Regions from separate parts of the Lentzea sp. NPDC092896 genome, predicted to be linked through region 3. Evidence: riboswitches for the same ligand, from Rfam matches in the RefSeq annotation. Region 3 holds a riboswitch; each other region holds the start of a gene.
What was found. A riboswitch is a leader RNA that binds a small molecule or an ion and turns the genes downstream of it on or off. The one in region 3 is predicted to bind S-adenosylmethionine.
Positions count from the first base shown of each region.

Region 1: it holds a riboswitch for S-adenosylmethionine, as region 3 does, so the genes downstream of both, thrC (threonine synthase) here and ACIQF0_RS22650 (aminotransferase class V-fold PLP-dependent enzyme) in region 3, are expected to answer to the same signal.
Region 2: it holds a riboswitch for S-adenosylmethionine, as region 3 does, so the genes downstream of both, ACIQF0_RS28460 (methionine ABC transporter ATP-binding protein) here and ACIQF0_RS22650 (aminotransferase class V-fold PLP-dependent enzyme) in region 3, are expected to answer to the same signal.

Region 1 is NZ_JBIVPX010000014.1:185,732-190,562, forward strand. Features, by position in the region: gene ACIQF0_RS44100 (DNA internalization-related competence protein ComEC/Rec2) at 1-1,399, shown strand, start outside; gene ACIQF0_RS44105 (hypothetical protein) at 1,404-1,601, shown strand; gene thrC (threonine synthase) at 1,751-3,016, opposite strand; SAM riboswitch class I at 3,028-3,162, opposite strand; gene holA (DNA polymerase III subunit delta) at 3,241-4,218, shown strand; gene ACIQF0_RS44120 (hypothetical protein) at 4,229-4,831, opposite strand, start outside.
Region 2 is NZ_JBIVPX010000006.1:120,508-125,338, reverse strand. Features, by position in the region: gene ACIQF0_RS28470 (MetQ/NlpA family ABC transporter substrate-binding protein) at 1-697, opposite strand, end outside; gene ACIQF0_RS28465 (methionine ABC transporter permease) at 726-1,409, opposite strand; gene ACIQF0_RS28460 (methionine ABC transporter ATP-binding protein) at 1,406-2,404, opposite strand; SAM riboswitch class I at 2,625-2,718, opposite strand; gene rsmA (16S rRNA (adenine(1518)-N(6)/adenine(1519)-N(6))-dimethyltransferase RsmA) at 2,807-3,637, opposite strand; gene ACIQF0_RS28450 (transglycosylase family protein) at 3,988-4,831, opposite strand, start outside.
Region 3 is NZ_JBIVPX010000004.1:363,013-367,843, reverse strand. Features, by position in the region: gene lspA (signal peptidase II) at 1-302, opposite strand, end outside; gene ACIQF0_RS22650 (aminotransferase class V-fold PLP-dependent enzyme) at 326-1,657, opposite strand; SAM riboswitch class IV at 1,695-1,809, opposite strand; gene ACIQF0_RS22645 (potassium/proton antiporter) at 1,883-3,370, opposite strand; gene ACIQF0_RS22640 (M28 family metallopeptidase) at 3,485-4,420, shown strand; gene ACIQF0_RS22635 (TetR/AcrR family transcriptional regulator) at 4,421-4,831, opposite strand, start outside.

The DNA.
Region 1 (4,831 bases), on a different contig from region 3:
GCTGGTGGCGGGGCTGTCCGGGCAGGTGAGCCTGGTGTCGGTGGTGGCCAACCTGGTCGCCGGGCCGGTGGTCGCGCCGGCGACGGTGCTGGGTGTGCTGGCGGCGGCCGTCGCGCCGCTCTCGCCCTGGGCGGCCGAGGTCATCACCCACGTCGCCGGGCCCGCGGTGACCTGGCTGATCCAGGTCGGACGGCAGGCGGCGTCCGTGCCCGGTGCGGCGGTCGGCTGGCCCGCCGGCTGGGCCGGTGCGATCGCGCTGACCGCCGTCACTGCCGCGGTCGTGTTGTTGCTGCGCTTCAAGAAGACGCGGACGTTGGTCGTCGCGGTGCTCGTCGGCGCGTTCGTGGTGCTGGTGCCCATGAGAGTCGTGGCGCCGGTCTGGCCGCCCGAAGGGTGGAAGGTCGTCAGCTGCGACGTGGGCCAGGGCGATGCGCTGGTCCTGGCCACCGACACGGCGGACACGGCGGTTCTGGTCGACACCGGGCCTGATCCCGGCGCGGTCGACCGGTGTCTGAAGACGTTGGGAATCAAGAAGATTCCGCTGGTGGTGCTGACGCATCTGCACGCGGACCACATCGGCGGTCTCGCCGCCGTGCTCACCGGGCGTGCGGTGGGGGCGGTCGCGGTCGGGCCGCTCAAGGAGCCCGCGTGGGCGTGGAGGGAGGTCAGCCAACGAGCCCGCGCTCAGAGCGTGCGGGTCGTGGAGCCGAAGGCGGGCGAGCGGTTCGCCCTGCCAGGACTGGAGTTGGAGGTGCTGGGTCCGAGGCGGCCGCCGGTCGCCCAGGACGAGAACACAACGGTGAACGACTACTCGCTCGTGCTCAAGGCCCACACAAGAGCAGGCCGGGTGTTGCTCACCGGCGACGTCGAACTGGCCGGCCAGGCGGCGTTGCTGGGGGAGAGGGACCTCAACGCCGAGGTGCTCAAGGTGCCGCACCACGGTTCTCGGTACTCGCTGCCCGCCTTCCTCAAGGCGGTGCGGCCACAGGTGGCGCTGGTGAGCGTCGGCACGGGCAACAGGTACGGGCATCCGAGTCCGCACGTCCTCGACGTGTTGCGGACGGGAGGTGCGTTGGTGTTGCGCACGGACAAGGACGGAGACCTGGCGGTGTTGCCGGGAAACCGAATCGTACGAAGGAGAAGAGATGGTCTGGGTCAGGTTGTTCAACGCGCGCTACCCGATTCCCGGCGGCACGCCAGGACTCGCATGGGCGCTGTGGCAGACGAACTACTCGGCGACGCCGTGGCCACACGACGAGCTCAAGCCCGATTTCGGTTACTACATCTGCGAAACGCTCGAAGACGGCACACGCGCCGTCACATACCGGGCGACAACCACACATGTGTTGCCGCCGACGAAGGCCGCGACTCGGGAGGAGGCGTACGACCTCGTTGCTGAGCACGTGTTCGACGACGGCCTGCGGATCGCGCCGGACGTCTGGCACGACTACCACTACAACGCGCTCAAGGCGGAAGCCCCGTGGCCGCAACGGATCGTGGCGTGGCGCGCGAACGTGGAGCAGGTTGGCCCGCACGTCGTGGACGGCCTGCAACGCTTTCCGCGCACGGGCTGGCTCAGGACGGACGCGATCTCCCTGTGAGCCACCGCGTTCAGTGGACCTGAGCGGACCGCGCCGGGGCCTCTTCGTTCGAGCGCTCGGAAGGTTTCGCAACGCCGAGGCTCACGAATGTCCTCGCAGCACAACGCGGTTCGGGGACGCGGGCGCGTCCCCGAACCGAAGGGAGGTGACTAACGAGGTGAACCCAGTGCCTTGATGACGGCCTCGGCGGACGGCGGGACCGTCGCGCGCGGGCCGATCGTGTCGCCGAGCGCGTCGAGGGTCTTGAGGCCGTCGCCGGTGATCAGCAGCACGGTCTCGGCGTCCGGGTCGAGCTGGCCCGACTCGAACAGCTTCTTCGCCGTCGCGACGGTCACGCCGCCGGCGGTCTCGGCGAAGATGCCCTCGGTGCGGGCGAGCAGCTTGATGCCCTCGACGACCTCTTCGTCGGTGACGTCGTCGATGGCGCCGTTGGTGCGGCGCACGGCGTCGAGCACGTACGGGCCGTCGGCCGGGGCGCCGATCGCCAGCGAGCGGGCGATCGTGTCCGGGCGGACCGGGCGGATGACGTCGTGGCCCGCCTTGAAGGCGGCCGAGATCGGGGAGCAGCCGGTGGCCTGCGCGCCGAACACCTTGTACGGTGTGGCTTCGACCAGGTCGAGCTGGCCGAGTTCGCGGAACGCCTTGTCGACCTTGGTGAGCTGCGAGCCGGACGCGATCGGCACGACGATCTGGTCGGGCAGGCGCCAGCCGAGCTGTTCGGCGACCTCGTAGCCGAGCGTCTTCGAGCCTTCCGCGTAGTACGGGCGGACGTTGACGTTCACGAACGCCCAGTCCTCGTTCTCCGCGGCGAGTTCCTGGGCGAGGCGGTTCACGTCGTCGTAGTTGCCGTCGACGGCGATCAGGTCGCCTTCGTACACCGCGCTCATGAGGATCTTGGCGCGCTCGAGGTTGGAGGGAACGAGAACGACCGACTTCCAGCCCGCACGGGCGGCGGCCGCGGCGACGGCGTTGGCCAGGTTGCCGGTGGACGGGCAGGCCAGCACCTTGAAGCCGAGTTCACGGGCGGCGGCGAGCGCGACGCCGACGACGCGGTCCTTGAACGAGTGGGTGGGGTTGCCGGTGTCGTCCTTCACCCAGATCTTGCGGACGCCCAGGGCCTTGGCGAGGTTGTGCGCCTCGACCAGGCGGGTGCCGCCGGGATCGGTGTTCGGGTGCTGTTCCACAGTGGACGGAACAGGGAGAAGGCCGCGGTAGCGCCAGATCGACCTGGGGCCGGCCTCGATGTCCTCGCGCCGGATCTTCCCGAAGTCGTAGGCCACTTCCAGCGGCCCGAAACACTCGAGACAGGCGTACTCAGGAGCGAGAGGGGTTTCATTTCCGCACTCACGGCACAGCAGTGCCCGGGCGGGGCCGAGGTCGAACTTGGTGCTCGTAGGCACAGAGACAGCAGTCATCGCGAGGTATCTCCTCATCTTTCCCGCGAAATCGAACGGGTCGGAATTGGCACCGTGATCGTCTTCTACGCACAGTTCTGCGCATAGCGGTGACGCCGGTTGCCGGGGCTTCGTCGGGCCGTTCCCTCTGCCCCTCTGGATGAGCGGTGTTCAGTTGTGGCTACCAACCTACGGCACCTGTCCGTTGGTCAGCCACCATCGTCCACGATTCGGGACGTGGGAAGATGCGGAGCGTGAGCGCACCGGAGTCACTGCACCTCGTCATCGGCGAGGAGGAGTTGCTGGTCGAACGTGCTGTTCGGGCGGCTCTCGAGGCTGCCCGCGAGGTCGATTCGACCGCCGACCTGACCCGCGTCCAGGTGACTGATCTCACGGCTCCGGAGCTGGCCGAACTGGTGAGCCCGTCGCTGTTCGCGGAGGGGCGCGTGATCGTCCTGCAGAACGGGCAGGACATCAGCAAGGAGGTCGCCGACACGGTGCTCTCCTACGTCAAGGCGCCCGCGGACGGAGTCACGCTCGTCGTCGTGCACACGGGCGGTGGTCGCAGCAAGGCGGCCAAGGACCTGCCCGGACAGCTGAAGAAGGCCGGTGCCGCGGTCACGGAGTGCGCCAAGGTCACCAAGTCCGGTGAGCGCGAGGCGTTCGTGCGCAACGAGGTGCGGCGGGCGGGCGGCAAGATCGACCCGGAGGCCGTCGCCACGCTCATCGACGCCGTGGGCACGAACCTGCGCGAGCTCGCCGCTGCCTCGTCACAGCTCGTCTCCGACACCGATGGCAAGGTGACGGTCGAGGAGATCCGCCGCTACCACCAGGGCAAGGCCGAGGTGACGGGGTTCGCCGTCGCGGAGAAGGCCGTCGTCGGTGACCGGGCGGGTGCCATGGAGGCGTTGCGCTGGGCCATGCAGCTCGGCGTGCCGCACGTGCTGGTCGCGGACGCGCTGGCGGACGCGGTGCGCACGGTCGCGCGGGTGTCCGCCGTGGGGCGCGCCGACCCGTTCAGCCTGGCCGGGCCGCTCGGCATGCCGCCGTGGAAGATCAAGAAGGCGCAGGCCCAGTCGCGCGGCTGGGACCAGGCCGGGCTCGCCGACGCGATGCAGGTGGTCGCGGGGCTCAACGCCGACGTGAAGGGTGTGGCGGCCGACGCCGACTACGCGCTGGAACGTGCCGTGCTCCGGATCGTGGCCGCGCACAGCCGCCGCTGATCCCAAGAGATCACCGCGGGCGTGGGATCCCGATCAGGTACTGGGCTCCGGTGAAGCCGGGTTCGACGCCGATCGTCCACGCGAACGACTCGGTGCCGTCCAGACCGTCGACCATCCGTCGCAGTTCCGCGCGCCCGTACATGCGCAGGAACGACACGACGCTGTCCCAGAACATCATGAACGGCAGCACCGGCACGACGTAGGTCAGTGCCAGCCGCAGCAGGTAGCGCGGCAGGGGATTGCGCTGGAACGGCGCCGCCAGCAGCACGGCCAGCGTGAGGAAGAACGGGAAGACCAGCACGTAGAGCCACGACCGCCTGGTGTCCACGACGACCATCGGCTGCCGGGTGTCGACGGCGTTCTGCAGCATGCGCGTGGCCAGTGCGGGCGGGAAGTGGTGGAAGGCGCCGTAGATGGTCCGCGTCCCTTCCAACCGGCAGTCCGTGGCGTCGACCGGCCACGGCACGTGGTCCACCGAGCAGCACGGGTCGGGCAGCCGTCGCCGGTTCGCCGCGGCGACGCGTTCGAAAGGGGGCACGTTCGGCACCAGGTCCGTCAGCGTGACCTGGGTGTGCACGCCCGCGGCGTGCAGCCGCCGCTGGATCAGCGGCAC
Region 2 (4,831 bases), on a different contig from region 3:
GCTCGGTGCGCGTGACCAGGCCGTTCGCGTTCGGGTTGCCCTCGGCCTTCTCCAGCGCGAGCGAGTCGGTGGCGGGCTTGAGGCCGGCGTCGATGGCGTAGTTGCCGTTGATCACGGACGCGTCGGTGTCCTCCAGCGAACGCGGCAGCTGAGCGGCCTCCAGAGGCACGAACTGCAGGTTCTTGGGGTTCTCCGCGAGGTCGCGCACGGTCGGCTGGTCCACGGGCTTGAGCTTGATCAGGCCGTTGGCCTCCAGCAGCTTCAGGCCGCGCGCCTCGTTGGTGGCGTCGTTCGCCACGGCGATCTTGGCGCCGGAAGGCAGCTCGTCGAGCTTCTTGACCTTCTTCGAGTACAGGCCGAGCGGCTCGACGTGGACGGGCTGGACCCATTCCACCTTGGCGCCACTCTCCTTGGTGAACGTCTCCAGGTACGGGACGGTCTGGAAGTAGTTGGCGTCGAGCGACCCGTCGACCAGCGCCGTGTTCGGCTGCACGTAGTCGGTGAACTCGACGACCTCGATCTTCAGGCCCTTCGACGCGGCGAGGTTGTCGGCCACGTACTTGAGGATCTGGGCGTGCGGGACCGGCGAGACGCCGACCTTCAGCGTGTCCGAGGCGGACGCGCCCCCGGACGAGCAGGCGGACAGAGCAGTCAAACCGGTCAAAGCGACTGCGATCAGGGCAGCACGAATACGCATTACGTTCCTTTTGAGAAATTGCTACGGGTCAGACGGAGGCGTGCCGGCGCCGGTCGGACGCACGGGCGGCACGGGTGAAACCGAGCTGGATCACGGTGGTGAGCACGGCGAGCCACGCCACGGTGCTCCACAGGATCCGGTCGTTGAAGCGCTGGTAGCCCTCGCGGATCGCCAGGTCGCCGAGGCCACCGCCACCGATCACGCCGGCCATCGCCGAGTACCCGATCAGGGCGATCACGGTGACGCCGATGGCGTTGATCAGCGCGGGCAGCGACTCGCGGATCAGCACGCTGCGCACGATCCTCAACGTCGAGGCGCCGGTCGTGATCGCGGCCTCGACCACGGTCACGTGCACCTCGGACAGGATGTTCTGCACGAGCCGCCCCACGAACGGGATCGCTCCCACGGCCAGCGGCACGATGACCGCCGTGCTGCCGATGGAGCCGCCGACGATGAGGCGGGTGACCGACGTCAGCGCGACGAGCAGCACGATGAACGGCATCGCGCGGCCCAGGTCGGTGACGAAGCTCAGGACCCGGTGCACCGCGGCGTTCGGCCGCAGCCCACCCTTGGCGGTGAGCTGCAACCAGACACCTACGGGAACTCCGAGAACGGTGGCGATGACGGTCGAGACGCCGACCATGTACAGCGTCTCGCCGGTTGCTTCGAGGAGGAACGAGAAAACGTCGGACCAGGGTGTTGCAGACCTCACGCAGCTACTCCCTGGGGGCCCTTCAAGGACCTCTGCACCGAGCCGCCGGCCTCGCCGATCCACTCCAGAGCGGAGTCCGAGCGCTCGCCGTTCAGGCCGAGCCGGAACCGCGCGACCGGGGTCTCGCCCAGTCGCGTGAGGCCGCCACCGACGATGTTCAGCTCGACGCCGAACCGGTGGGAGACCTCGGGAAGCAGGGCGCCGACCGCGGCGAACCCGACGAGCACGACGTCCGCGACGCGGTCGTAGCTGCTCTCGTTGATCGGGTTCAGGTCGACGGCGGGCAGCAGCGCACTGCTCGTGCGGCTCGCGACGTCGTTGACCAGGTCCAGCACCTTGCCGTGCTCGACGACGCGGCCCTGCTCCAGCACAGCGACGTCATCGCAGATCTTGCGGACCACGCCCATGTCGTGCGTGACAACGAGAACGGTCACACCCAGCTCGGCGCGCGCACGGTCGAGCACGGTCAGCACGGAACCGGTGGTCTCCGGGTCCAGCGCACTGGTGGGCTCGTCGGCGAGCAGCACGGACGGGTTGGCGGCGAGGGCGCGTGCCACGGCGATGCGCTGACGCTGCCCGCCGGACAGCTGGTCGGGGTAAGAGCCGGCCTTGTCGGTCAGCCCGACGAGGTCCAGCAGTTCGCCCACACGGGTGCGGCGCTGCGGTCCGGGAACGCCGGCGGACTCCAGCGGCAGTGCGATGTTGCCGGCGGCCGTGCGCTGACGGAGAAGCGAATCCCCTTGCGGCACAACGCCGATCTGGCGGCGGGCGGCACGCAGGGCCGACCCGTCGAGGCTGGTGATGTCGGTGCCGTCGACGCGGATCGCACCCGAATCGGGGCGCTCCAGCAGCGCGACGCAGCGGGCGAGCGTCGACTTGCCGGCGCCACTCGGGCCGACGACACCGAGCACGGTTCCGGCTTCGACGTCGAGGGTCACGCCGTTGAGGGCACTGACGCCCTGGAAGGACTTGGTGAGGTTTTCGACGGTGATCATGTCTGCTCCACGGCTGCGCGCGACGGCACACTGTCCGTTCGAGACGGACGTGCGCGGTCAGAATTTCTGCTCAGGTGTGTGCGCCACTCGTGACTGAGTGCGCGTCAAAGGACTTTTAGAAGGCGCCTTAGACGAGGTGGCGACGACATGCAGAAGACGAGCGACGGCACTGGTCGATGACTCGACGGCGCGTCAGCATTCGCACGGTACCCATGGTGCTCCTCCATCGGTCCTGGCGTTAGCACCTGCCCGCATCCAGCGGGTGGTTGCTGCGACGTCGTAGAGCCAGGTCTCTCAGTCGCTCCGGATGGCAAGTAGCAGTCAACCGGACGGACGTTCGGTTGCGCAAGCCAGAATCCGATTCGTTCGACAGATCACACTGTTGGCCGAAGGATCCCCGGCCTAGACCTCAGCGATCCGGATGAAGTCGATCACGCTCAGCTGCTCGCCTCGAACCTGGGGATCCACACCAGCTTTGGCGAGCAGTTCGTCAATGTTTCCCGGGTTGCCGGCCCAGCCCTTCAACGCCGCCCGCAGCGTCTTGCGGCGCTGCGCGAAAGCGGCGTCGACGATCGAGAAGAGCTTCTTCCGATCCACTGTGGACAGCGGCTTTTCGTGGCGCTGGAACCACACCAGTCCCGAGTCGACGTTGGGCGCGGGCCAGAAGACGTTCTTGCCGATGGAGCCGGCCTTCTTGGACTCCGCGTACCAGGCGAGCTTCACACTGGGGACGCCGTAGATCTTGTTGCCGGGCTTCGCCGCCATCCGGTCGGCCACCTCCGCCTGGACCATGACCAGGCCCTTCTGGAGGCTCGGGAGCTCGGCCAGGAGGTGGAGCACCACCGGGACCGCGACGTTGTACGGGAGGTTCGCGACGATCGCCGTGGGTTGCACCGGCAGGTCTTCTTGGGTGACTTTCATGGCGTCCTTGAGGACGACGTGGAGCTTGCCCGCGTTGTCCGGGTCCATCTCGCCGACCGTCTGCGGCAGTCGCTGCGCCAGCGGCGGGTCGATCTCGACCGCGACGACCTGCCTGGCGGCGGGCAGCAGCGCGAGCGTCAGGGAGCCGAGGCCGGGGCCGACCTCCAGGACCACGTCGTCCTCCGTCAACCCGGCGGCGGCGACGATCTTGCGGACCGTGTTCGGGTCGTGCACGAAGTTCTGGCCGAGCTTCTTGGTCGGGCGGATGCCCAGCTCTTCAGCCAGACGACGAACTTCGGCAGGTCCCAGCAGGCTCACCGGTGCATTCTCGCAGGCTCGCCCGTGGAGGGACGGGCTGGTACCGCGCGGGTCGGCTTGCGTTGACTCGTCGCGTTCCAGCGGGGTGGTCACCTGCCGGGCTGGCGGTCACCTTGCGAGGGTGGCCGGGCGGGCAGTACCGGGCCGGTGCCGGTCATCGCCGCTTGACCGGCAGGCCTTGGTTCACCCGCCTCGGCTTCGCCATTGCCGTTGGCGGCAGGGATGCTCGGCTCCGCCGTTGCCTCGGCCGGGCCGCTCCGCGCGTGAGCAGCCCCGCAACGACGAAGGCCGCCCGTGGCGAACCAGGGCGGCCTTGTCAGGGGGACGGAGAGGGTTGTGCGTGTTTACGGCAGGCCGAGCTTCGCGCGGCAGCCCGGCCACGCGCCGTACGTGCCGCCGGCGCGGTCGCGGAGCTTGGTCGCGATGGCGATCTGCTGCTCGCGGGTCGCCTGGTGCGGAAGCTGCGCGTACGCGGTGCCGCCGTTGGCCGCCCACGTGCCCGCGTTGAACTGCAGGCCGCCGTAGTAGCCGTTGCCGGTGTTGATGGCCCAGTTGCCGCCGGCCTCGCACTTGGCGAGTCGGTCCCAGACCTCGCCGTCGGGCAGAGGCTTGGTGCCGACCGTGACCTTCTTCGGCTTCGGCTCCTTGGTGACCTTGCCGCTGAGCTTCTCGCGGCCGACCTCTTTGCCGTTCTTGACCGTGACGCGGTAGGTGACGACCTGCTCGCCGGCCTCGCCGGGGTCGGTGACCTTCTGCTCGCCCGCGTTCATGTTCGGGTCGTTGGTCTTCTCGACCGGCGGCGCGACGGGCTCGTTCACGTTGATGACCGTGACGCCGGTGCGCGAGATGTAGACCTCGGCGCCGGTCGCGAGCTTCACGTCCATGCCGGACGCGACGGCGTCCTCGGGGCCGAGGCTGAGGTTCTCGGCCTTCAGCAGCTCGTCGACGGTCAGTGCGGTCGTCTGGACCTCGCGGACCGGGTTCGCGCCGTCGAAGAGCTTGATGTTCTTGCGGGTCTTGACCTCGACGCTCATGCCCTCGAGCGGCACGTCGTGCGAGCCGGGCGCGGACATCCAGGCGCCTTCGAGCGGCACGCCGAACTGCTTGGCGGCCTCCTCGACGGTGACCGAGCGGACCCAGTCCTCGCGGGCCTGGCCGTCGATGCTCATCTTGACCAGGCGGCCGCGG
Region 3 (4,831 bases):
TTGGTGAGCACGTCCAGGGCCAGCACGACGCCCGCCAGGAGCGCGAGGGCCTTCGTCTGGAGGTCCGGCAACGAGCCCGAGATCGAACCGGAGATCGAGAACTCGTCGTCGTCCTCGTCCGCCTTGGCGGGGGACTCGGCGGGTTTCCCCTCCGCCTTCTCCTCCGCGGCCGGCTCCTCGACCACGATCGCGGGTGTCGCGACCGTCTCCGGCTCGCTGACCTGCGCTTCCACCGGCTTGTCAGCGACCTTGTCGGCCGCCTTCTCGGTGGCTTTCTCCGCGGCCTCGGCCTCGTCACTCACCAGGTCATTGTCCACTACAGGGACTACGCGAGGAACGGCGGCAGGGTTCGGTTGTCGTCCTGCGGAACCCAGCGGCCGTCGCGCTGCGCGTAGGTCCACTTCGGACCCTCGGTGACGAGAGTGCGCAGCGCCGCGACCAAACGATCGACGTGCTCAGCCGTCGTGCCGAGGCCGATCGACGCGCGCACGGCGCGTTCCTCGTGCGATCCGACCTGCTTGACCAGACGACCCACGATCACGTGCGCGCAGAACGCTCCGTCGCGCACACCGATGCCGTACTCGGCGGACAGCGCCGCCGCGAGGAAGCCCGCGTCGAAGCCGGAGATCGTGAAGCTCACGACGCCCACCTTGTCGGCGTCGGTCAGGATCGCGAGCTCGCGCAGACCGGGGATCGTGCGCAGGCCGTTCTGCAGGCGCGTCAGCAGTTCCTGCTCGTGCGCGACGGTCTGCTCCCAGTGCCGCGACAGGATCTCGCAGGCCGCGGCCAGCGCGTGCACGCCGACGACGTTCGGGCTGCCGGCCTCGTGCCGCTCGGGCACCGCGGACCAGGCCACGCCGAGACGGTCACCGTGGTCGGTCACCTTCGAGGTCGCACCGCCGCCGACCAGGTACGGCTGGGCCTGCTGCAACCAGTCCGCGCGACCGACCAGCACACCGGCGCCGAACGGCGCGTAGATCTTGTGGCCGGAGAACGCGATGTAGTCGACGCCCAGCTCACGGACGTTGATCGGGCGGTGCGGGGCGAGCTGCGCGGCGTCGAGCGCGATCCGCGCGCCATGACGGCGGGCGACCTTCGCGAGCTCGGCGACCGGCCACAGCTCCCCCGTGACGTTGGACGCCCCGGTGACGATCACGAGCCGAGGACCGACCGGGGCGGCGGCCAACGCCCGGTCCAGCGCGACAACAGCAGCACCGGACGAAGACGGAGCGGGAACACGCTGAACGTTCGGACCGCGCCACGGCAGCAGCGCCGCGTGGTGCTCGCTGTCGAACAGGACGACGGCGGTGTTCTTGGGAACGCTGCGCGCCAACAGGTTCAGCGAATCGGTGGTGTTGCGGGTGAAGACGACGGTGTCGGAGGAGTGCGCCCCGACGAACCGGCGGATGCGGTCGCGGGCCTGCTCGTAGACGCGGGTCGAGACCTGCGAGGCGAACCCGGCGCCGCGGTGCACGCTGGCGTACCAGGGCAGCAGCTCGTCGACGGCGTCGCGCACTTCCTGAAGACAGGGTGCCGATGCCGCGTGGTCGAGGTTGGCGTAGGTGACGCGCTCTCCGGTGACGAGCGGAACCCGCAGGTCAGCGCCGACGACAGCCGGGACGGCGGTGGTGGTTCCAGGGGTGATCGCGAGCGTCATCGAGCTGCCTCCGAGGCCAGGGGCCCCGTTGTGCGAAGGCCCGCGCTTGACCGGCGCCCCACGCGCCGGACCAGGTCCTCACCAAGGGCACCCCACCGCGGTTGGAGGGTTGCCGGCCAGCAAGCTTGGGCTTGACGCTGGCTCTCATGACCTGCCGACGACGTTAGCGGAGGCCGACGCGCCCGTCGACACCTGATTCAGATGCTGGGAAGCGTCGGTGACCGACTAATCGCCGGTCTCGCCCTTCCACCGTGCGTAGCGGCCGGCGCGGTCGACGGCACGAACGCGCCGCTCAGCGGCATCGCGCGCTTCCTCGGTGGTGACGATGAGCAACTGGTCGTCCGTCTGCAGCCGGGTCGTCGGTTGTGGCGTGAAACTCTTTCCCGAGCGCACCACGAGGCTCACCGTGGCGCCGACGGGCAGCCGAAGTTCGGTCATGTAGACGCCGTGCAGCTTCGACCCGCGCTGGATGTGCACCTGCAGCAGTTCGGCGCCCAGCTCGTCGAGCGGCGAGGAGTCGACCTGGACCTCCTGCGCCTCACCCGCCTTCACCAGCCCGAGGCGCCGGGCGAGGAACGGCAACGTCGTGCCCTGCACCACCGTCAGCACGATGACCAGCACGAACACCACGTCGACCAGTTCGCGCGCGCCCTCGACCCCCTGGATCAACGGGATCAGCGCGAACACGATCGGCACCGCGCCGCGCAACCCGGACCAGGACAGGAAGGCCTGTTCGCGCCACGGCACCTTGAACGGCAGCGAGGACAGGATCACCGACAGCGGCCGGGCCACGAACGTCAGCACCACGCCCGCGACCAGCGCGGGGAACAGCACGTCGAGCAGCCGCGACGGCGAGGCGTAGAGGCCGAGCAGCACGAAGAGCCCGATCTGGGCGAGCCAGCCGAGACCTTCGGCGAACGAGAGGGTGTCGGCGCGGTGCGGCAGGCGGGCGTTGCCCAGCACCAGCGCGGCGACGTACGTGGCGAGGAATCCGGACGCGTGCGCGAGGTCGCCGGCCGTGTAGGCCATGACGCACACCGCCACGGTGGCGAGCGGGTACAGACCGGTGGAGGGCAGTGCCGCGCGTCTGAGTCCGGCCCCGCCGAGATACCCCAGTGCGACACCGATGAGCGCGCCCGCGCCCAGTTCGTAGACGACCAGCAGCGGCGCGGTCCACGAGATCTGATCGGACGAGGCCAGCAGCACGACGGCGATGTAGACCGGCGCGTCGTTGAGGCCGGACTCCAGTTCGAGCGCGCCCGTGAGCCGCGGCCCCACGCCTAACGAGCGCAGGACGCTGAACACGGCGGCCGCGTCGGTGGACGACAGCACCGCGCCCCACAGCAACGCCATCCGCCAGTCGAGGCCCAGCAGGAAGTGCAGCGCCGTCCCGGTCACCGCCACGCTCACCACAACGGCCACTGTGGACAGTGCGACGCCCAGCCACAGCGAGGACTTCACCGCGTTCCAGCGGGTCGTGATGCCGCCCTCGGTCAGGATCAGCACGAGTGCCGCGATGCCGAGGGACTGCGTCAGGTCGGCGTCGTCGAACTTGATGCCGAACGCGGCCTCGCCGAGCAGCACGCCGATGCCGAGGTACAGCAGGAGTGAGGGCAGCCCGAGTCGCGTCGACACCCGCACCGCGATCACGGAGATCAGCAGTACGGCCGCGCCGATGCCCAGAACGACCGTGACGTCACCCACCTGGACCATTCTGGTTGATCACCATCGATTCCGACGAATCCGACGATCGCATCTAGCGGGCTCATGCGCGGTGGAGCATGTTGATCTGTGGCTCAATCCCTAACCCCTGCACGGAGTTGAACCATGAGGATCCTGATCGCGCTGGCGGCCGCCTTGATGGTGACCGGAACCACAGCAGCGCAAGCGGCCGCCCCTGCGGCTTTGGCAGCACCGAACATCAGCGTCGCGAACGTCCAAGCACACCTGAACCAGTTCCAGTCGATCGCCAACGCCAACGGCGGCAACCGCGCTCACGGACGTCCGGGGTACCTGGCCTCGGTCAACTGGGTCAAGAGCAAGCTCGACGCGGCCGGCTTCACGACGCGCGTGCAGTCGTTCACCTACGGCGGCGCCACCGGCTACAACCTGATCGCGGACTACCCCGGCGGCGACGCGAACAACGTCGTCATGCTGGGCGGCCACCTCGACAGCGTCACGGCGGGCCCCGGCATCAACGACAACGGCACGGGTTCCGCGTCGATCCTGGAGGTCGCCCTCCAGATGAAGGCCACGAACTTCCAGCCGACCAAGCACGTCCGGTTCGGCTGGTGGGGCGCGGAGGAACTCGGGCTGCGCGGCTCGACGGCCTACGTGAACTCCCTGTCCACCACCGAGAAGTCGAGGATCAAGGCGTACCTGAACTTCGACATGACCGGTTCGCCGAACCCCGGCTACTTCGTCTACAACGGTGCCGACGGCCAGCCCACCGGTTCGGTGGCGCTGCAGCAGCGGCTGCAGGCGGGCTTCACCTCGATCGGCGTCCAGACCGAGTTGACCAACGTCGGCGGCCGCTCCGACCACGCGGCGTTCGCGCGGGCCGGCATCGCGACCGGTGGCACCTTCACCGGCGCCGAGGTGACCAAGACCTCGGCACAGGCGGCGAAGTGGGGCGGCACGGCCGGTCAGGCCTTCGACCGGTGCTACCACCGCTCCTGCGACACCACGTCGAACATCAACGTGACGGCTCTCGACCGCAACGCGGACGTGATCGCCTACGCGTTGTGGAACACCGCGGCCTGATCACTTCGCGGTGAGCACCTGCACGGCCTCGTCGAGCACCGGTTCGACGAGGCCGGGCAGGGTCACCCACATCTGCGCCTGACCGAGGTAGAGGCTGAACGCGATGAGCGCGCGCTTCTTCGCGTGCTCGTGGTCGAACCCGAGTTGCTCGAACAGGTCGGTCAGGTAGTTGAGGCGTTTCTCCGTGACGCGCCGCAGGACCGGCGCGATGACCTCGTTCTCGGCGCTCGCCTGCAACGCCATCTCCACCGAGCCCTTGCGGCCGCGGTCGAGCACCGTGCCGAACAACGTCCTGAGCTTGTCGCGCGGGGACTTCTCCGCCTCGACCAGCTCGATGACCTTCTCGGTGTGCTCCCGCTCCCACCGCTCGACCGTCGCCTTCAGCAACGCCTCGCGGTTCGGGAAGTGGTG